Regions from separate parts of the Nocardioides proteolyticus genome, predicted to be linked through region 3. Evidence: predicted binding sites of a transcription regulator. Region 3 holds the regulator's gene; each other region holds the start of a gene.

Region 1 (5,553 bases), on a different contig from region 3:
GTGCGCTCGATCGCGATCCGGTAGGCCTCCTGGTAGGCCGGCCAGCGCCTCCGCTCCGCGAGGTCGCCGGTGTTGTACTTCCAGTGCTTCTCCGGCTTCTCCAGCCGCGCGAGCAGCCGCTTCCTCTGCTCCTCCGCCGAGATGTGCAGCATGCACTTGACGATCGTGGTGCCGCTCGCCGCGAGGTCGGCCTCGAACTCGTTGATCGCGTCGTAGCGCCGCTCGATCTCCTCCGCTGGCGCGAGGTCGCGGACCCGGGCGATCAGCACGTCCTCGTAGTGCGAGCGGTCGAAGACGCCGACGAACCCGACGGGCGGCAGTGCCCGGGCGATCCGCCACAGGAAGTCCTGGGCGAGCTCCTCCTCGGTCGGCGCCTTGAACGAGGTGATTCGCACGCCCTGCGGGTCGACCAGGCCGACCGTCGAGCGGAGGGTGCCTCCCTTGCCCGAGGTGTCCATGCCCTGGAGCACCAGAAGGAGGTTGCGGGTGCCTCCGGCGACGCCCTCGGCGAAGAGACGCTCCTGGAGGTCGGCCAGCTCGGGCCCCATCGCGTACAGCGCCGCCTTCCCCGTCGCCTTGTCGCCGTCGAAGCCGGGCGTCGCGTCGGTGTCGATCGAGGCCAGGTCGACCGGCCCCTGCGGGACCCGGAGCAGGGAGGTGAGGTGGGAGGTCGGGAAGGGCGAGCTCATCCGGCCAGTGTGCCTGCCGGCGGATGCGGGCGGCCGGCGCGCCCGCTCAGGCCAGGTCGGTGGAGCCGGAGTCGTCGTCGACCATGCGGAGCTCGTCCTTCACCACCGCGAACGCCATCCCGGACGGGTAGCCCTTGCGGGCGAGCATGCCGACGAGTCGCCGTGCGGCGACCTGCTCCTCGAGGCCGCGCATGGAGCGGAGCTTCTTGCGCACCAGCCGTCGGGCGGCGGCCTCCTCGTCGCCGGGGTCGACCTCGGCGAGCACCGCGCGGGCCGTCTCGTCGGCGATGCCCTTGCGGCGCAGCTCCACGGCCAGGGCCGGGCGCGCGAGGCCGCGGGTGCGCTGCCGGCTGTCGACCCAGGCCCGGGCGAAGGCCTCGTCGTCGACCAGACCGACCTCCTCGAACCGGTCGAGCAGGGGGCCCGCCACGTCGTCGGGGACGTTGCGGCGGGCCAGCCGCTCCGCCAGCTCCTTGCGGCTGCGCGCCTGGCGGCTGAGCTGGTCGAGGAGGATGGTGCGGGCCACCGACTCGGGGTCGGCGTCCTCGGTCCAGCCGTCGTCGTCCGGCGGCTCAGCGCTGGGCATCAGAAGCTGTCGACGCCGATCGGCTCGTCGGAGAGGTCGTCGTCGCCGTCGACCTGCGGGGTGACGCCGAGCTTCTCGAGGATCTTCTTCTCGAGCTCGTTGGCGAGGTCGGGGTTGTCGCGGAGGAAGCCGCGCGCGTTCTCCTTGCCCTGGCCGAGCTGGTCGCCCTCGTAGGTGTACCAGGCGCCGGCCTTGCGGACGAGGCCCGCCTCGACGCCGACGTCGATCAGGCCGCCCTCGCGGCTGATGCCCTTGCCGTACATGATGTCGAACTCGGCCTGCTTGAACGGCGGGGCGACCTTGTTCTTCACGACCTTGACCCGGGTGCGGTTGCCGACCATGTCGGTACCGTCCTTGAGGGTCTCGATCCGGCGCACGTCGAGGCGCACCGAGGAGTAGAACTTCAGCGCCCGACCACCGGTGGTCGTCTCGGGCGAGCCGAACATCACGCCGATCTTCTCGCGGAGCTGGTTGATGAAGATCGCGGTCGTCTTGGAGTTGTTGAGCGCACCGGTCATCTTGCGCAGCGCCTGGCTCATCAGTCGCGCCTGGAGGCCGACGTGGCTGTCGCCCATCTCGCCCTCGATCTCGGCGCGCGGCACGAGCGCGGCCACCGAGTCGATGACGATCAGGTCGAGCGCGCCGGAGCGGATCAGCATGTCGGCGATCTCGAGGGCCTGCTCGCCGGAGTCGGGCTGGGAGACGAGCAGCGCGTCAGTGTCGACGCCGAGGGCCTTGGCGTACTCCGGGTCGAGGGCGTGCTCGGCGTCGACGAACGCCACGATCCCGCCCGCCGCCTGGGCGTTGGCCACGGCGTGCAGGGCGACGGTGGTCTTGCCGCTGGACTCCGGGCCGTAGACCTCCACCACCCGGCCCCGGGGCAGCCCGCCGATGCCGAGCGCCACGTCGAGGGCGATCGAGCCGGTCGGGATCACGTCGAGGGGCGCCCGGGTGTCGTCACCGAGCCTCATCACCGAGCCCTTGCCGTACTGCTTCTCGATGGTGAGCAGTGCGGCGTCGAGCGCCTTCATCCGGTCATCGCCAGCCATGTGCCTCAGTCCTTGTGTCGGGGTGGAGCCAGGTACATCGGCGACGCTAGGGCGAGGCTCCGACACAGCCTGGTCAGCCGTGTCGCCGTTGTGGACAGCCCGCCCCGGCGTCGTACCTGTGGACGGCCGGTGGCTTCCCCGGTCCGCCGTGGGCACCACCCTAGACGAACACGTGTTCGAAGTGCGCCACGCCGCGTCGGCGTGTCGGAGACGTCCCGCGCCGGTCCGGCTCAGGCCGGTCCGCAGGTGATGGCGTTGTCGCGCACCGCGACGTCCTCGTAGAGCCCGCCGGCGTTCGCGCCCGCCTCGCCGTAGGCGACGATCGTCCCGTGGCAGCGGACGCCGTTGGTGTCGGCCTCGATGGTGCAGGTCCACTCCGGCGCCCGCGCGTTGAGGTTCGTCCCGTCCTCACCCGGCGCCGAGCACGTCACGTCCTCGCCGTCGGCGAAGAAGAGGTCGCTGCCCTCCACGTCCTCCGCGACGATCATCGCCTGGCGGGCCGCCTCGCCCTCGGCGTCGACCAGGGTGATCTCGAGGCCGCCGCCGGCCGACGTCTCGCCGAGGCCGGGACTCGACGAGGAGGTCCCGGTCGGCGCGGTGGAGGTCGCCGGGTCGGGCTCCGGCGCCGAGCTCGACGCGCCGGCGGTGGTGTCGGCGCCCTCGTCCTCGTCGCCGCCACCGCACGCGGTCAGCACCGCGGCCAGGAGCAGGACCGGAACGGCACTGGCGAGCCTTGTGACCTGGCGCACTGGAACGACCCCCACGACGAGCACTGGATCTGTCACCCGAGGACCGGATCCTGCCACGTCGCGGCCCCTGCCGCGACCGATCAGGACGGCTGGGGGCGCAGCCCGGCCCGGGCGGCCGCGCCGATCACGCCGGCGACGAGGGCCAGGCTGACCAGTGCCAGCGCCGGGTAGTCCGCGAGACCCACCACCACGCCGGCCAGCGCGCCGGCCGCGGCGGCGGTCAACCCCATGACGAGGTCCGCCACCCCCTGCACGTCGGTACGGGCGGCGATCGGCGCGTGCTCGGCGACCATGGTGGAGGACGACACCATGGCCAGCGACCAGCCGACGCCGAGCAGGAACAGCCCGCCGGTCACCTGCCACGACATCCCGGTCGGCGCGGAGGCGCACAGCAGGAGCGCGACCAGCAGGACCGCTCCCCCACCGCCGAGGACCTGCGGGCGGCCCACCCGGTCGGCGAGCCAGCCGACCACGGGCGAGAACGCGAACATGCCGAGCACGTGCACGCTGATCACGATGCCGATGACCTCCAGGCCGGCGCCGCCGTGCTCCATGTGGAGCGGCGTCATCACCATCACCCCGATCATCGTGGCGTGGGCCAGGGCCAGGCCGGCGATGGCATAGCCGAGCACCGGCCGGTCGCGCACCGCCTGCCGGGCGCGCGACCACGCCGTGCCGGTCGGTGGGCCGGTCGGCGCCCTCCCGTCGCCGGCCGCGTGCCGCTGGGCGACGAGCAGCGGGTCGGGCCGCAGCAGCACACCGACGAGCAGCGCGGCCAGCACCATCCCTACGGCACCCAGCGCGAAGGGGCCCGTCAGCTCGGGGATGTCGACGGCGTCCGCGAGCGCTCCGGCGGGCCCGGTGAGGTTGGGGCCGGCGACGGCGCCGATCGTGGTGGCCCAGACCACCATCGACAGCGAGCGGCCACGGGTGGTGTCGGACGCGAGGTCGGTCGCGGCGTAGCGCGACGCGTTGTTGGCGGAGGTGCCGGCTCCGAGCATCACCGCGCCGACCAGCAGCAGGGCCATGGACCCGACGACGCCGGACAGCACGGCGAGTCCACCGCCGGCCCCGCCGACGAGGTACGCCGTCACCAGGCCGGCCCGGCGTCCCCGCCGCGCCATGAGCGGCGCGAGGAGGAAGGAGATCACCGCCGCGCCGAGCACCTGCGCCGTCTGGGCGAGCCCGGACATCGCCTCGGAGCCGGAGAGGTCGCGCGCGAGCAGGGAGGCGGTGGCGATGCCGATCGTGATCCCGACCGCGCCGACCGCCTGGGTCAGCACGAGGACGCGGACGGTACGACGCTGGACCGAGGCGACGTCCGGCGCGAGCACCGCCGTCATCGCTCGCTCGCCGGCAGCTCCAGCACCCGCCAGACGGCCTCCCACACCTGCTTGGGCGGTACGCCGGCGGCCAGCGCCTCCTCGGCCGTGCGGTGGTCGAGGTCGCCGATCACGAACTGCTCCGCCCAGACCCGCGCGTAGGCGGTGCCGAGGTGCTGCTCCATCCGTGCCCAGAACTCGGTGTGCCTCACCCGGCCATCATCCACCGGACGTCCCACTGGTGGTGCACCGCGTCGTGCAGGTGGTAGCGACCGAGCGAGGCCACCGTGAAGACACTCCCGTTGCTGCGCCGGCCGGGACGGCTCCACGACTCCGGCGGCACCGAGTCGTAGATCGCCGCCACCCGGTCGGCCGCGGACTCGAGCGCCGGTGCGACGTCGACCGCACGCTGCAGGTCGTAGCGCTGGACCCGCGCGGTCTCGTCCTGGTCCCAGTTGGCGAAGAGCGGGTCGTCCTCGGTGAGCATCTGCCCGAGCCGCTGCGCGAAGAGCACGTGGACGTCGCGCACGTGGCAGGCGTACTCGGTGGGCGACCACACGGCAGGGGCCGGCCGTCGCTCCGCCTCGGGCCGGGCCAGGGCGGAGACCCAGAAGCGGGCGTTCGCGCGGACGGCGGCGCCGAGGTCGCCCGGCTCGACCGACGCCGCGTCCAGGCCGCAGTCGGGGCACGGCCGCTCGAGGACCCAGGTCCAGTCCTTGGTGTCGGGCTCGGTCGCCGGCGCGGGCTCGGTGGTCACGCGGCAGATCCTCGCGGTGGCGGCATGTGGTGCGCCAGCGGTTTCCTGCCACCGACCGGGCATCCCCTGCCAGGTGCGCCGCGGTCCCGGCGGACAGGCCGCGGATCCCCACACACCCCGACCTGTCCCCCGGCTGGCCCCACGTTCGGGTCGTCGTGGGCACGACCGGACAAGTCTGGACCACCCGCGGCCGCGGAACGACGGGTTCGCACCCCAGAAAACCCCGGACCGACCCCAGAGTTCACCGGCTCAGGAGCCCGGAACGACGGCGGCGAGGTCGCGACGGCCCCGGATCCCGAGCTTGCGGTAGACGGAGGAGAGGTGCCACTCGACGGCCTTCACGGTGACGAAGAGCTCCTCCGCCACCTGGCGGTTGGTCCTCCCGGCGAGCACCAGGTCGA
Region 2 (5,553 bases), on a different contig from region 3:
CGAGTTCTGGACCTACATCCGGGAGATGCGCTGGGCCCAGCACTACGCGCTGCTCAATCGGGAGGAGATGATGGACCGCGTGGTGCGGCAGTTCGCCGAGTGGGTCGGCGCCACGGACGCCAAGGACGTGGAGCGGTGCGAGGAGATCAACTGCCACCACAACTACACCGAGCAGGAGACCCACTACGGCCGGACCGTGTGGCTCTCCCGCAAGGGAGCCATCAACGCCGAGCAGGGGCGGATGGGTCTGATCCCCGGCTCGATGGGGACGGCGTCGTACGTCGTGGCGGGCAAGGGCAACCCGGTCTCGCTCAACTCCGCGCCGCACGGTGCCGGCCGGGAGTACTCCCGCTCGCGGGCCCGCCGCACCTTCACGCGGGAGCAGCTGCGCGAGGCGATGACGGGCATCGAGTACCGCGACACCGACGCGTTCATCGACGAGATCCCCGCGGCGTACAAGGACATCGACCGGGTCATGGCGGACGCCGCGGACCTGGTGGAGATCCGGCACACGCTGCGGCAGGTCGTGAACGTCAAGGGCGACTGAGGCGGGTGGCCCCTGGCAGCGGCCGGGGCGGGTCGGTTTGAATAGGGGGATGGAGGACGACCATCCATCTCCCCTCGACCTGCCCTGGCCGCTGACCGGCGCCGACCGGCTGCGCGACGAGCTCCTGGCCGCCTACGGCGAGCCGACCCGGGCCCACCACGGACCACGGCACCTGAGCGAGGTGCTGCACCGGCTCGCGGAGCTGGCAGCCGCGGGCACCCCGTTCGATCGGACCCCGGTGCTCCTCGCCGCGTGGTTCCACGACGCCGTGTACGACGGCGAGCGGGACGCCGAGGAGCGCTCGGCCACCTGGGCGGAGGAGGCGCTGCCCGCACTGACCGACGAGGCGACCGTCGTGGAGGTCGCCCGGCTGGTGCGGCTCACCGAGCACCACCGCCCGGAGCCGCACGACGACAACGGCTGCGCGCTCAGCGACGCCGACCTCGCGATCCTGGCGGAGCCGCCGGACCGGTACGCGCAGTACGTCGCCGCGGTCCGACAAGAGTACGGCCACCTGCCCGACGACGTGTTCGCGGCCGGCCGGGCCGACGTGCTGCGCGAGCTCGCCAGCAAGCCACAGCTGTTCCACACCGCCCACGGGCGCGCGCACTGGGAGGACCCGGCGCGCCGCAACATGGCGCTGGAGCTGGAGAAGCTGCAGCCGGAGGGCTGAGCCGGACCGGAGCGGGCACGTCCCTGGCCGGTCCGTCACCCCGGCCCCCGCACAATGGGAGCTGTGGACGACAGCGTGATCTACGTGGCCCGGGCGCACGTGCTGGCCGACCTCCAGGCCCGCGGGCTCACCACGCCCGGCGCGGTCACCCTCCTCGAGGACGCCTGCTCGGAGCGGAAGTGGTGGCTCGAGCAGTGGCCGGACGGAGCGCCCTACATCGCCGGGCTGGTGGCGCAGGACGTGCAGGACGCCCTCGCCGACACCTTCGGCCGCACCCAGCGCGAGGGGCTCTGGCCGGTGTGCACCCGATGCGACGGCGAGCCGGTGCACGCGCTGCACATCGAGCCCGACCTGGGCGGGCCCGACCCGCACTGGGTGTGCGAGGAGAGCGGCCAGCCGGTCGCGCCGCTGGGCGGGCTCGCCCACGCCTGAGCGGGCTCAGCCGCGCAGCTGCACGCAGACCTTGTGCTGGTCGCCGCGGAACACGGTGCGCGAGACCTCGATCACGACGTCCCCCCACAGCGCCTTGCGCGAGTGGCGGAGGACGACGCCCCCGACGGCGATCTCCAGTGCCGCGGCCTCGTCCTCGCTCGCGACGCCCGCGGACATCGAGTCCTCGGCCCACGTCGGTCGGCGACCGCGCGCCGCGAGGTCGTCGTACAGGCTGGCCGGCAGGCGCTCGAGCAGGCCCGGCACCAGCGACTCGGGCAGGTAGGCGTCGGACAGGCAGACCGGTCGCCCGTCGGCCAGCCGCAGCCGCCGCCAGTGGATCACCGGCTGGTCGGGCCCGATGCCCAGCGTGCTGGCCAGCCGCGTGGAGGGTCGCCGCCGCGCCGCCACCAGCGTCCGCGCCTCCGCGACCTGTCCGCGCCGGGCGAACTCCTCGGTCAGGCTGCTGATCCCGGTCGGCACCCGGGCCGGACGGGCGACGAACGTCCCGCGGCCGGGGAAGCGCTCGAGGACGCCCTCGGCGACCAGCGCGTCCAGGGCCTGCCGGACGGTCATCCTGGCGACACCGAAGCGGTCGACGAGGTCCCTCTCCGACGGCGCCGCGGTGCCCGGGGCACTGTCGGCGACGAGGTCGCGGACGTACTCCCGGATTGTCACGTGCTTCAACGAGCGGCCCATCGTCCCCCCTGAACTCTGCTGCCAAGTCGGAGCGTACGTCTCCGTCCCGGCCGGCGGAGGTTGAAAGTGCAAAAACCCGCACCGTGGACCGAACATACGTTCGAGCATGACTTATGATGGAGACATGGAGCTGGCCTTCCAGAGCACCCTGTTCGAGCCACCCACTCGGGCGACCACGGCCGGGATCACCCGCCGGCCACTCAGCGCCGGCGCCTGGGTCGACGTGGCGCGCGGCTGGCTGCCGGACGCCGACGACGTGTTCGCGACGCTCGCCCGGGAGGTCCCGTGGCGTGCCGAGCGGCGGACGATGTACGACCGGGTGGTCGACGTACCCCGCCTGGTGCACACCTACATGATCGGCGAGGAGCTGCCCCATCCCGCGCTCACCGCCGCGCGCGACGCCCTCACCGAGCACTACCTGGCCGAGCTCGGCGAGCCGTTCCGCACGGCCGGCTGCTGCTACTACCGCGACGGCCGCGACAGCGTGGCCTGGCACGGCGACACCATCGGCCGCGGCTCCAGCCAGGACACCATGGTCGCCATCGTGTCCGTGGGCGACCCGCGCCGCCTCCACCTGCGTCCCCGCGACCCCGAGCGGCGCGAGGAGTCCTTCTCCGTCGAGATGGGGCACGGCGACCTGGTGGTGATGGGCGGGTCGTGCCAGCGCACCTGGGAGCACGCCGTGCCGAAGGTGTCCGCCGCCGGACCGCGGATCTCGGTCCAGTTCCGTCCGCTGAACGTCTTCTGAGTCGAGCGCCGCCTAGCCGGTTGCCGCGACCTCGGCCTCGGACCGCAGGATGCAGAACTCGTTGCCCTCCGGGTCGGCGAGCACCACCCACCCGGTGCCGGGACCATACTTCCCGCGGTGGTCGGCGACCTGCCGCGCCCCGTGGGCGAGCAGCCGGTCGAGCTCCTCGTCCCGCGTGCCGGCCCGCGGGCGGAGGTCGAAGTGGACCCGGTTCTTCACCGTCTTGCCCTCGGGCACCTCGAGGAAGAGCACCCGGTGCCCGGTCGCGGGGTCGACGATGGTGCACTCCTCGTGACCGGGGAGGTTCGGGTCGTCGGCGACGTCGACGTACCCAAGGACGGGCTTCCACCACGCGGAGAGCTCGTAGGCGTTGCCGCAGTCGACAGTGGTGTGCGAGATGTACGACGTCACCGCGCCACTCTCGCGGCTGCTTCTCGCCCGCTCAAGAGGTTTCGAGATGCGTCAGGCCACGCGGACGCCGTGCCGCTCCAGGATCTTCAGGAGTCGCTCGTCGCCGTCACCGGTGCTCCACTGCTCCGCGGGCAGCCCGGCCGCACGGGCGCCGGCCACGTAGCGCTCGCTGTCGTCGAGGAACAGGACCTCGTCCGGGCGGGCACCGACGCGCTCCAGCACCGCCTCGAAGAACGCACCGGAGGGCTTCGCCACGCCCAGCTCACAGGAGTAGAAGCAGGTGTCGAACGCCTGGTCGTAGCCCAGCGTCGCGCGCATGTGCCGCGCGCGGGCGGGGTCCTGGTTGGTCCCGAGATGCACGCCGTACCCCTGCGCGCGAAGGCGGGCCACGAGCGCCATCGTCGGCTCGTGCACCTCGATCGCGAGCCACACCTCGTCGTACAGGCGCTGGACGTCGACGTCCTTGCCGGCGGCTCCGACCGCGTCGCGCAGGACCGGGACCAGCTCCACCTCACCGAGCAGGACGGGACTGTCGTCGGGCAGGACGGCCGTGAGAAGCTCGATCGCCCCCTCGCCCAGGTGTGCCGCTAGCAACGCTGGAACGTCGCCGGCGCCGTTCTGCACGACACCGTCGGCGTCGAGCAGGACGTGGCGCACCACCACGGCTCAGTCCGTGCCGTGGTCCGCGACGAAGGCGAGGATCCGGTCGGCGAGCTCCGGACGGCAGACGATGACGTCGGGAAGGTAGACGTCGGCCTGGTTGTAGACCAGGTCGCTCCCGTCGACGCGGGAGGTGAACAGGCCGGCGGCGCGGGCGACCGCGACCGGCGCGGCGGAGTCCCACTCGTACTGCCCGCCCGCGTGCACGTAGGCGTCGGCGACGTCGCGGACCACCGACATCATCTTCACGCCGGCCGAGCCCATCGGCACCAGCTCGGCGTCGAGCTCCTCGGCCAAGGCCTCCACGAACGCCGGCGGGCGGGTGCGCGACACCGCGATGCGCGGCCGGGCACTCGTCCGCGGGGGCACCACCGGCGGCGTGCCGGTGTTGAAGGTCTCGCCCAGCGCGGGCTGCGCGACGGCGCCTGCGGTCAGCGTGCCCTGCTCCCACAGCGCGACGTGCACGGCCCAGTCGTCGCGCGGCGGCTCGGAGAACTCGCGGGTGCCGTCGAGCGGGTCGACGATCCACACCTTCGCCGCCCGGAGCCGGGCCTCCTTGTCGGTGGCGTTCTCCAGCGCCTCCTCCGAGAGCACGGCGTCGTCGGGCCGGTACGACGCCAGCAGCTCCATCAGCAGCTCGTGGGCCGCGCGGTCGCCGGCGTCCTTGAGCGCCTTGCCCTCCAGTCCCTCCCCGCGGACCTCCAGGAGGCGACGCCCCGCCACCTCGGCCAGCCAGGCGGCGAACTGGTGGTCGTCGGCGACGACCTCGGGAGCGGGGGTACCAGGCTCGAAAGTCACCCGCGCAGCCTAGTGGCCCGCCCCGCACCCGGACTCGAGATCTCGACCGCGCGAGCTGGGGCTTGCGCCCCGCCAGTCGTGGCTTCCGCCCCGCGAGTCGGTACCGAAGCCCAACTCGGCGTGCCGAAACCCCGACTCGGCGTACCGAAACCCCAACTCGCGGGGCGGAAACCGCAACTCGGCGTCAGGAGTTGAAGCGCTGCTGGGCCCGCTCGAGACCCTCGGTGACCAGGCACTCCACGGCGTCGGCCGCGGAGTCGACCTGGAACGGCAGCTCCTTGCGCTCGGTGGAGGAGTAGTTGGAGAGCACGAAGTCGGCGACCTCCTGGCGGCCGGGAGGCCGACCGATGCCGGCGCGGACCCGGTAGAAGTCGCCGGTGCCGAGGGAGGAGCGCATGGACTTGAGGCCGTTGTGGCCGTTGTCGCCGCCGCCGCGCTTGGTGCGGAGGGTGCCGAAGTCGATGTCGAGCTCGTCGTGGATGGCGACGATCCGCTCGGGCGGGACCTTGTAGAACGTGGCGAGCGCCTTGACCGGGCCGCCGGACTCGTTCATGTAGGACCGAGGCTTCGCCAGGACGACACGGGGGC
Region 3 (5,553 bases):
ACCTACGGCATCGCCAACGAGTCGGACGGCACCAAGTCCTGGCAGCTGGCCGCCACGGAGGACGGGTCCGCGCAGGACGTCTACGCCGAGGCCAAGAGCGCGCTCGAGGACGCCGGCTTCGAGGTCGGCGAGGGTCAGGAGTACGGCGAGCTGGCGACCCTCAGCAACGGCGAGTACGAGGTCGTGCTGTCGGTCGGCGACAATGGCGACGGCAGCGCCGGGATCTCCTACGCGGTGACCGAGAGCGCCTGACCGCCGATCGCCCGCACCCTCCGGCGGGTTGGTCACCGCACCCAGACACCCATCGGACACAATGACCGCCGTGGGAGCAGGGAAGCGGGCGGGCGACAGGCCGAAGCGGCGGTTCCGAGCCGACCTGCTCCTGCTCGCGGTCGGCATCACCTTCGCGATCGTCGCTTGGGGATACCTGGTCTTCGCCGCGATCGACTTCGGCGCGACGGCCCGGCACGAAGGCGACAAGGCCGCCTGGGGCTTCCTCGCCGTGGCGGCCCTGGGAGCCATGCTCTGCCTCTTCCTCGCGTTCATGCTGGCCGTGCGGTTCGCGCGGGCGATCGGGCTGGCCGCGGCGCCGGAGCCGAAGCCGAAGCGCGATCCCTCCACGCCGAAGGGCGGCAAGCGCGCCGCTCGCTAGTCGAGCCTCGCCGACGGGGAGGCGCTCGCTCCGGCCTCGAACAGCGCGAGGGGCGAGGCCGGGGTCGGTGGCCTCGCCCCTCGCCTTCCCCTGTGGGCCCGGGGTCGGTGGGCCCGTTCGCGTCCGCCGGGGTCGAGGCGGCGGACGGGTCGGTGGCGGCTGCGACGGCAGCCGGGTGCTACTCCGCTGCCGGCACCCGCAGCTCCTGGCCGGCGTAGACCAGGCTCGAGTCCAGCGTGTTGAGCCGCTGGATGCGCTCCATCATGTCGCGCACGTCGCCGGCACCGGTGGCCGCGGCCGCCTCGCTGGCGATGTCCCACAGCGTGTCGCCGGGGGCGACGGTGACCACCTCGACCTGGGCCGCCGCTCCCCGCTCGTCGGTGGCCACGGAGCCTCCGGCGAGCGCCACGACGAGGGCGGCGAGGAGCGCCAGCGCGATCACCAGGACGGCCAGCCGGCCCCGGCGGGTCAGGCGGACCTGACCGGACGGGCGGGCGGCACGAGAGGGGCGGGAAGGGTCGGAAGGGTGGGCGGGGCGGGCGGAGACGTGCGGGGCGAGGGTGATCGTGCTCATGGTGACCTCCGGGGGAAGGAGCGGGTGGGTCGCGGAGCGATGTCTACGCAGTCGGTCCGACACAAGCCGGTCGATCATGCGTTCGATCGAACATGTGTACGAGGCTAGATCATGTGTTCGAACAAGTCCAGCCCCTCGTCGAACGTGCGTTCGAAGGGACGAGGGCGACACGCCGTTCGAACAGACGTTTGAAACCGGCCCGCGTCTTCGGTTAGCGTCGGCACATCGACACACCGGAACTGGAGGGCACTCAGATGGCCGACAAGAAGGCGGGCCGCGGCGTGGCCGAGCTGCCCGACGGGCCCCCCGACGCCACCGGTCTCACCCCCCGGCAGCAGCGGGTGCTGGCCCACATCAAGGACAGCATCGAGAAGCGGGGCTACCCGCCGAGCATGCGCGAGATCGGCCAGGCGGTCGGCCTCACGAGCACCTCCAGCGTCGCCCACCAGCTCCGGGTCCTCGAGGAGAAGGGCTACCTCAAGCGCGACCCCAACCGGCCGCGCGCACTCGAGGTGTTCCTCCCCGAGGTGATGGCGGCGCGCAAGGCGATCGGCAACGTCGCCGACCCCGAGCAGACCGGGTTCGACGAGACGGGCATCGGTGACGCCGCTCCCGTGCCCGCGAACGTGCCCGTGGTCGGCCGGATCGCCGCCGGTGGCCCCATCCTCGCCGAGGAGCGCGTGGAGGACGTCTTCCCGCTCCCCCGCCAGCTCGTCGGCGACGGCCAGCTCTTCCTGCTCGAGGTCAGCGGCGAGTCGATGATCGACGCCGCGATCTGCGACGGCGACTACGTCGTCATCCGCCAGCAGCCCACCGCCGAGAACGGCGAGATCGTCGCGGCGATGATCGACGGCGAGGCGACGGTCAAGACCTTCCAGCGCAAGGACGGACGGGTGTGGCTGCTGCCGCACAACCCGGCCTTCGAGCCGATCGACGGCACCCACGCCACCATCCTCGGCAAGGTCACCGCCGTCCTCCGCCGCGTCTAGCCGCTCGGCCCGGCACCGGGAACGACACGTCGGCTCGGGCGATAAATGCCTCGTTCGCGGGCCGACAACGTAAAGTCGCCGGGTCACTCGTCGCCGACCCGCGAAGGCCGCACCCCATGACCTCCAGCAGCCGGTCCCCCCTCTCGGGGCTGCTCCTGTCCCTCGTCGCCAGCCTGCTCGTCATGCCGCTGCTGGGCGGCGCCGCGCAGGCTGATGAGACCGGTCCCGCCGACCCCACCGCGCCCGGCGCCACCGCCGGCCCGGGCGACCCCGCGGAGGTCGCAGAGAAGACGCTGGAGAAGGTCGAGGGCCTCATCGACGGCAGCACGCCGCCGCCGGTGGACCACAACCCCGACGACGGTCACGAGACGCACAAGGACCTCACCCTCGAGCTGCGCGACCTCGCGGCCGTGAAGGACGACCTCCCCCGCCACCGGCAGGCCGACGCCGAGCGGATCCTGGCCCGCCCGGACGGCTCCGACGGCGGGTGCGACGGCATCGCCTGCTGGAGCCGCCAGGCGTCGGACGCCCGCAAGTGCGGCACCCGGGTCTGCGTGCACTGGGTGCGCGAGTCCTACGACCGGGCCTCGGACGCCTACGCCGCCAAGGTGCTGCGCGTCACCAACAGCGTCGCCGAGCGCTACAAGCGGGCCGGCTACCGCGCGCCGAAGAACGACCGCGGCCGCGGGGGCAGCTGGAAGCTGGACATCTACCTCGCCGACATCGGCAGCATGGGCTACTACGGCTACTGCACCAGCGACCGCGGCGTCTCCCGCCACGCGCCGTACGCCGCCTACTGCGTGCTCGACAACGACTACTCCGCAGCCGAGTACGGCACCAGCGCCAGCTCCTCGGACCTGCTGAAGGTCACCGCCGCCCACGAGCTCTTCCACGCCGTCCAGTTCGCCTACGACGCCTACGAGGACAGCTGGTTCATGGAGGCCACGGCGACCTGGGCGGAGGACGAGATCTACGACTCGGTCGACGACAACCGCTACTACCTGCGCTACGGCCCGCTGGCGCGGCCGGACCAGCCCCTGAACCTCGCCGCCGGCGGATCGGAGTACGGCGCCTGGATCTTCTTCCGCCACCTCACCGAGCGCTTCAGCTACTCCCAGGCCGGCCTGCCGGTGATCGTCCGGAAGATGTGGACGAATGCCATAGGCGCGGGCGACGACGGGTACTCGCTGCCCGCCATCGAGGCCGCCCTGGCCGAGCGCGGCACGGACCTATCGACGCAGCTCTCGAGCTTCGCGGCCCGCAACCGGCAGCCGGCGCGGTACTACGAGGAGGGAGCGGCCTATCCGGTCGCCGCTCCCGCCCAGATCAACCGAATCACCGCACGGGCTCGGGAGAAGAATCTCCGCTTCCCGGTGAACCAACTGGCGGCGAAGACGCTGCGCTACGTGCCGTCGGGCGCCATGGGGAAGACCTGGAAACTCCGGATCGACGTTGCCCTCGACGCGGGGGCGGACAGCGCGGCCATCATCACGGTCAAGCGCAAGGGCCGCGCCCCGACCATGCACCGGCTGCGCCTCGACGGCGCAGCGGCAGCCACGACGACCCGCGGCTTCGGCAGCCGGGTGGACTGGATCGAGGCCACCGTGGTGAACGCCGATCAGCGCCAGACCGACTGCTACACGATCAACGATCCCACGTTCACCTGCCGCGGCTACCCGCTCGAGGAGAGCGTGCGGCAGCTCGTCAACGTGCGCGCCTATCACTGACCGGCGGCCGCCGACAGGCGCGCAAGCGCCTTCCGCACCACCTGCGGGTCCGTGGTCGGCCACATCGGCGGCAGGCTGGCCTTGAGGAACGAGCCGTAGCGCGCCGTCGCGAGCCTCGGGTCGAGCACCGCCACGACACCCCGGTCGGCGTGCGTGCGCACCAGCCGGCCGGCGCCCTGCGCCAGGAGCAGCGCGGCGTGGGTGGCGGCGACCTGCATGAAGCCGTTGCCGCCGGCCTTGTCGACGGCCTTCTGGCGCGCCGACATCAGCGGGTCGTCGGGGCGCGGGAACGGGATCCGGTCGATGATCACCAGCTGGCAGGTGTCGCCCGGGACGTCGAGGCCCTGCCAGAGGCCGAGCGTGCCGAACAGGCAGGTGTGGGGGTCGTCGACGAACTGCCGGGCCAGCTCGGGCAGCTGCGCGTCACCCTGGGCCAGCGTGGTCAGGTGCGGCAGCCGGGCGCGCACGTGCTCGGCCGCCGTCTCCGCGGCGCGGCGGCTGGAGAACAGCCCGAGGGTGCGGCCCTCGGCGGCGTCCACCAGCTCGGTGATCTCGTCGAGCTGGGCCCGGCCCAGGCCGTCGCGCCCCGGCGGTGAGAGGTGGCGGGCGACGTACAGGATCGCCTGCTTGGGGTAGTCGAACGGGCTGCCGACGTCGATGCCGACCCACGGCTGCGCGTCGTCGGGGAGGTCGTCGGGGCTCGTCGCGGTCGATGCGCGGCCTCCTCGACCAGCCGGTGCCAGGCGCTCGGACGGCTTGAGGCCGACGCCGGTGGCGATGGAGTCGAAGTCGCCGCCGAGCATCAGCGTGGCCGAGGTGAGCACGACGGTGTTGTCGGCGAGCAGCTTGTCGCGCATCGGGCCCCACACCTGCAGGGGCGCGACGCACAGGCGTGGCGGGATCCGGTCGGTGCCCTCGCTCAGCCACAGCACGTCGGACTCCGAGCAGGCCGCCATCCGCTCCGCGGTGGTGAAGACCTCCTGCACCGACGCCTTCGCCTGCGACAGGCCGGCATCGGGATCGCCGCCCGGCTCGGCCCGCGGGAAGGCCGAGACGCACGCCCGCGCGGCGTCGCGGACGAGCACCAGCGCGTCGGCGAGGTCCTCCGGCAGCCGCTCGAACCGGCCGGGCCGGGCCTCGGCCATCGCCGCGCGCAGCGCGTCGGAGGCGTCGGCGAGCTCGTCGGCCTCGCTGCCCTCGACGTGGCGGACGCTGCGCCGCGCGGCCCGCTCCACCTCCGCCGCCCACAGCTCGTCGGTCGCCGCCTGGGTGACCCGGGCGGCCAGCTCGTGGGCCTCGTCGATCACCACGGCGTCGTAGTCGGGGATCATCGGGATGCCCTCGATCGCGTCGATCGCGAGCAGGGAGTGGTTGGTGATCACCAGGTGGGAGCGCTGCGCCTTCTCGCGGGCGCGCTCGGCGAAGCACTCCTCGCCGAACGGGCACTTCGTGGCGCCCAGGCACTCGCGGGCCGAGACGCTGACCTGCCGCCACTCCCGCTCGGTGTGGCGCGGCGCGTCGTCGCGCTCCCCGGTGCCGCCGTCGTCGGCCTGCCGCTCGGCCCACGAGCGCAGCTCGAGCACCTTCTTGCCCAACGCGCCCAGGGCGTCC

What was found. The regulator LexA, encoded in region 3, represses DNA repair genes until DNA is damaged. The targets are predictions, from matches to a motif close to TCGAACANNTGTTCGA.
Region 1: recA (recombinase RecA) is a predicted target of LexA. The motif match lies at 2,489-2,504, and genes of this name have one in related genera.
Region 2: ACPOLA_RS18140 (alpha-ketoglutarate-dependent dioxygenase AlkB) is a predicted target of LexA. The motif match lies at 2,437-2,452, and genes of this name have one in related genera.

What each region holds. Positions count from the first base shown of each region.
Region 1 covers NZ_JBNBPO030000022.1:18,097-23,649, reverse strand. The annotation lists gene ACPOLA_RS13785 (PPK2 family polyphosphate kinase) at 1-689, opposite strand, end outside; gene ACPOLA_RS13780 (regulatory protein RecX) at 736-1,275, opposite strand; gene recA (recombinase RecA) at 1,275-2,324, opposite strand; gene ACPOLA_RS13770 (hypothetical protein) at 2,555-3,088, opposite strand; gene ACPOLA_RS13765 (MFS transporter) at 3,154-4,416, opposite strand; gene ACPOLA_RS13760 (DUF3046 domain-containing protein) at 4,413-4,607, opposite strand; gene ACPOLA_RS13755 (DinB family protein) at 4,604-5,152, opposite strand; gene ACPOLA_RS13750 (AAA family ATPase) at 5,402-5,553, opposite strand, start outside.
Region 2 covers NZ_JBNBPO030000040.1:17,240-22,792, reverse strand. The annotation lists gene ACPOLA_RS18160 (RtcB family protein) at 1-547, shown strand, start outside; gene ACPOLA_RS18155 (HD domain-containing protein) at 597-1,220, shown strand; gene ACPOLA_RS18150 (DUF8819 family protein) at 1,275-1,652, shown strand; gene ACPOLA_RS18145 (GntR family transcriptional regulator) at 1,659-2,327, opposite strand; gene ACPOLA_RS18140 (alpha-ketoglutarate-dependent dioxygenase AlkB) at 2,473-3,096, shown strand; gene ACPOLA_RS18135 (VOC family protein) at 3,109-3,507, opposite strand; gene ACPOLA_RS18130 (HAD family hydrolase) at 3,559-4,170, opposite strand; gene ACPOLA_RS18125 (3'(2'),5'-bisphosphate nucleotidase CysQ) at 4,174-4,965, opposite strand; gene pth (aminoacyl-tRNA hydrolase) at 5,150-5,553, opposite strand, start outside.
Region 3 covers NZ_JBNBPO030000036.1:12,346-17,898, reverse strand. The annotation lists gene ACPOLA_RS17560 (hypothetical protein) at 1-252, shown strand, start outside; gene ACPOLA_RS17555 (hypothetical protein) at 323-652, shown strand; gene ACPOLA_RS17550 (LysM peptidoglycan-binding domain-containing protein) at 831-1,226, opposite strand; gene lexA (transcriptional repressor LexA) at 1,481-2,215, shown strand; gene ACPOLA_RS17540 (MXAN_6640 family putative metalloprotease) at 2,332-3,942, shown strand; gene ACPOLA_RS17535 (ATP-dependent DNA helicase) at 3,936-5,553, opposite strand, start outside.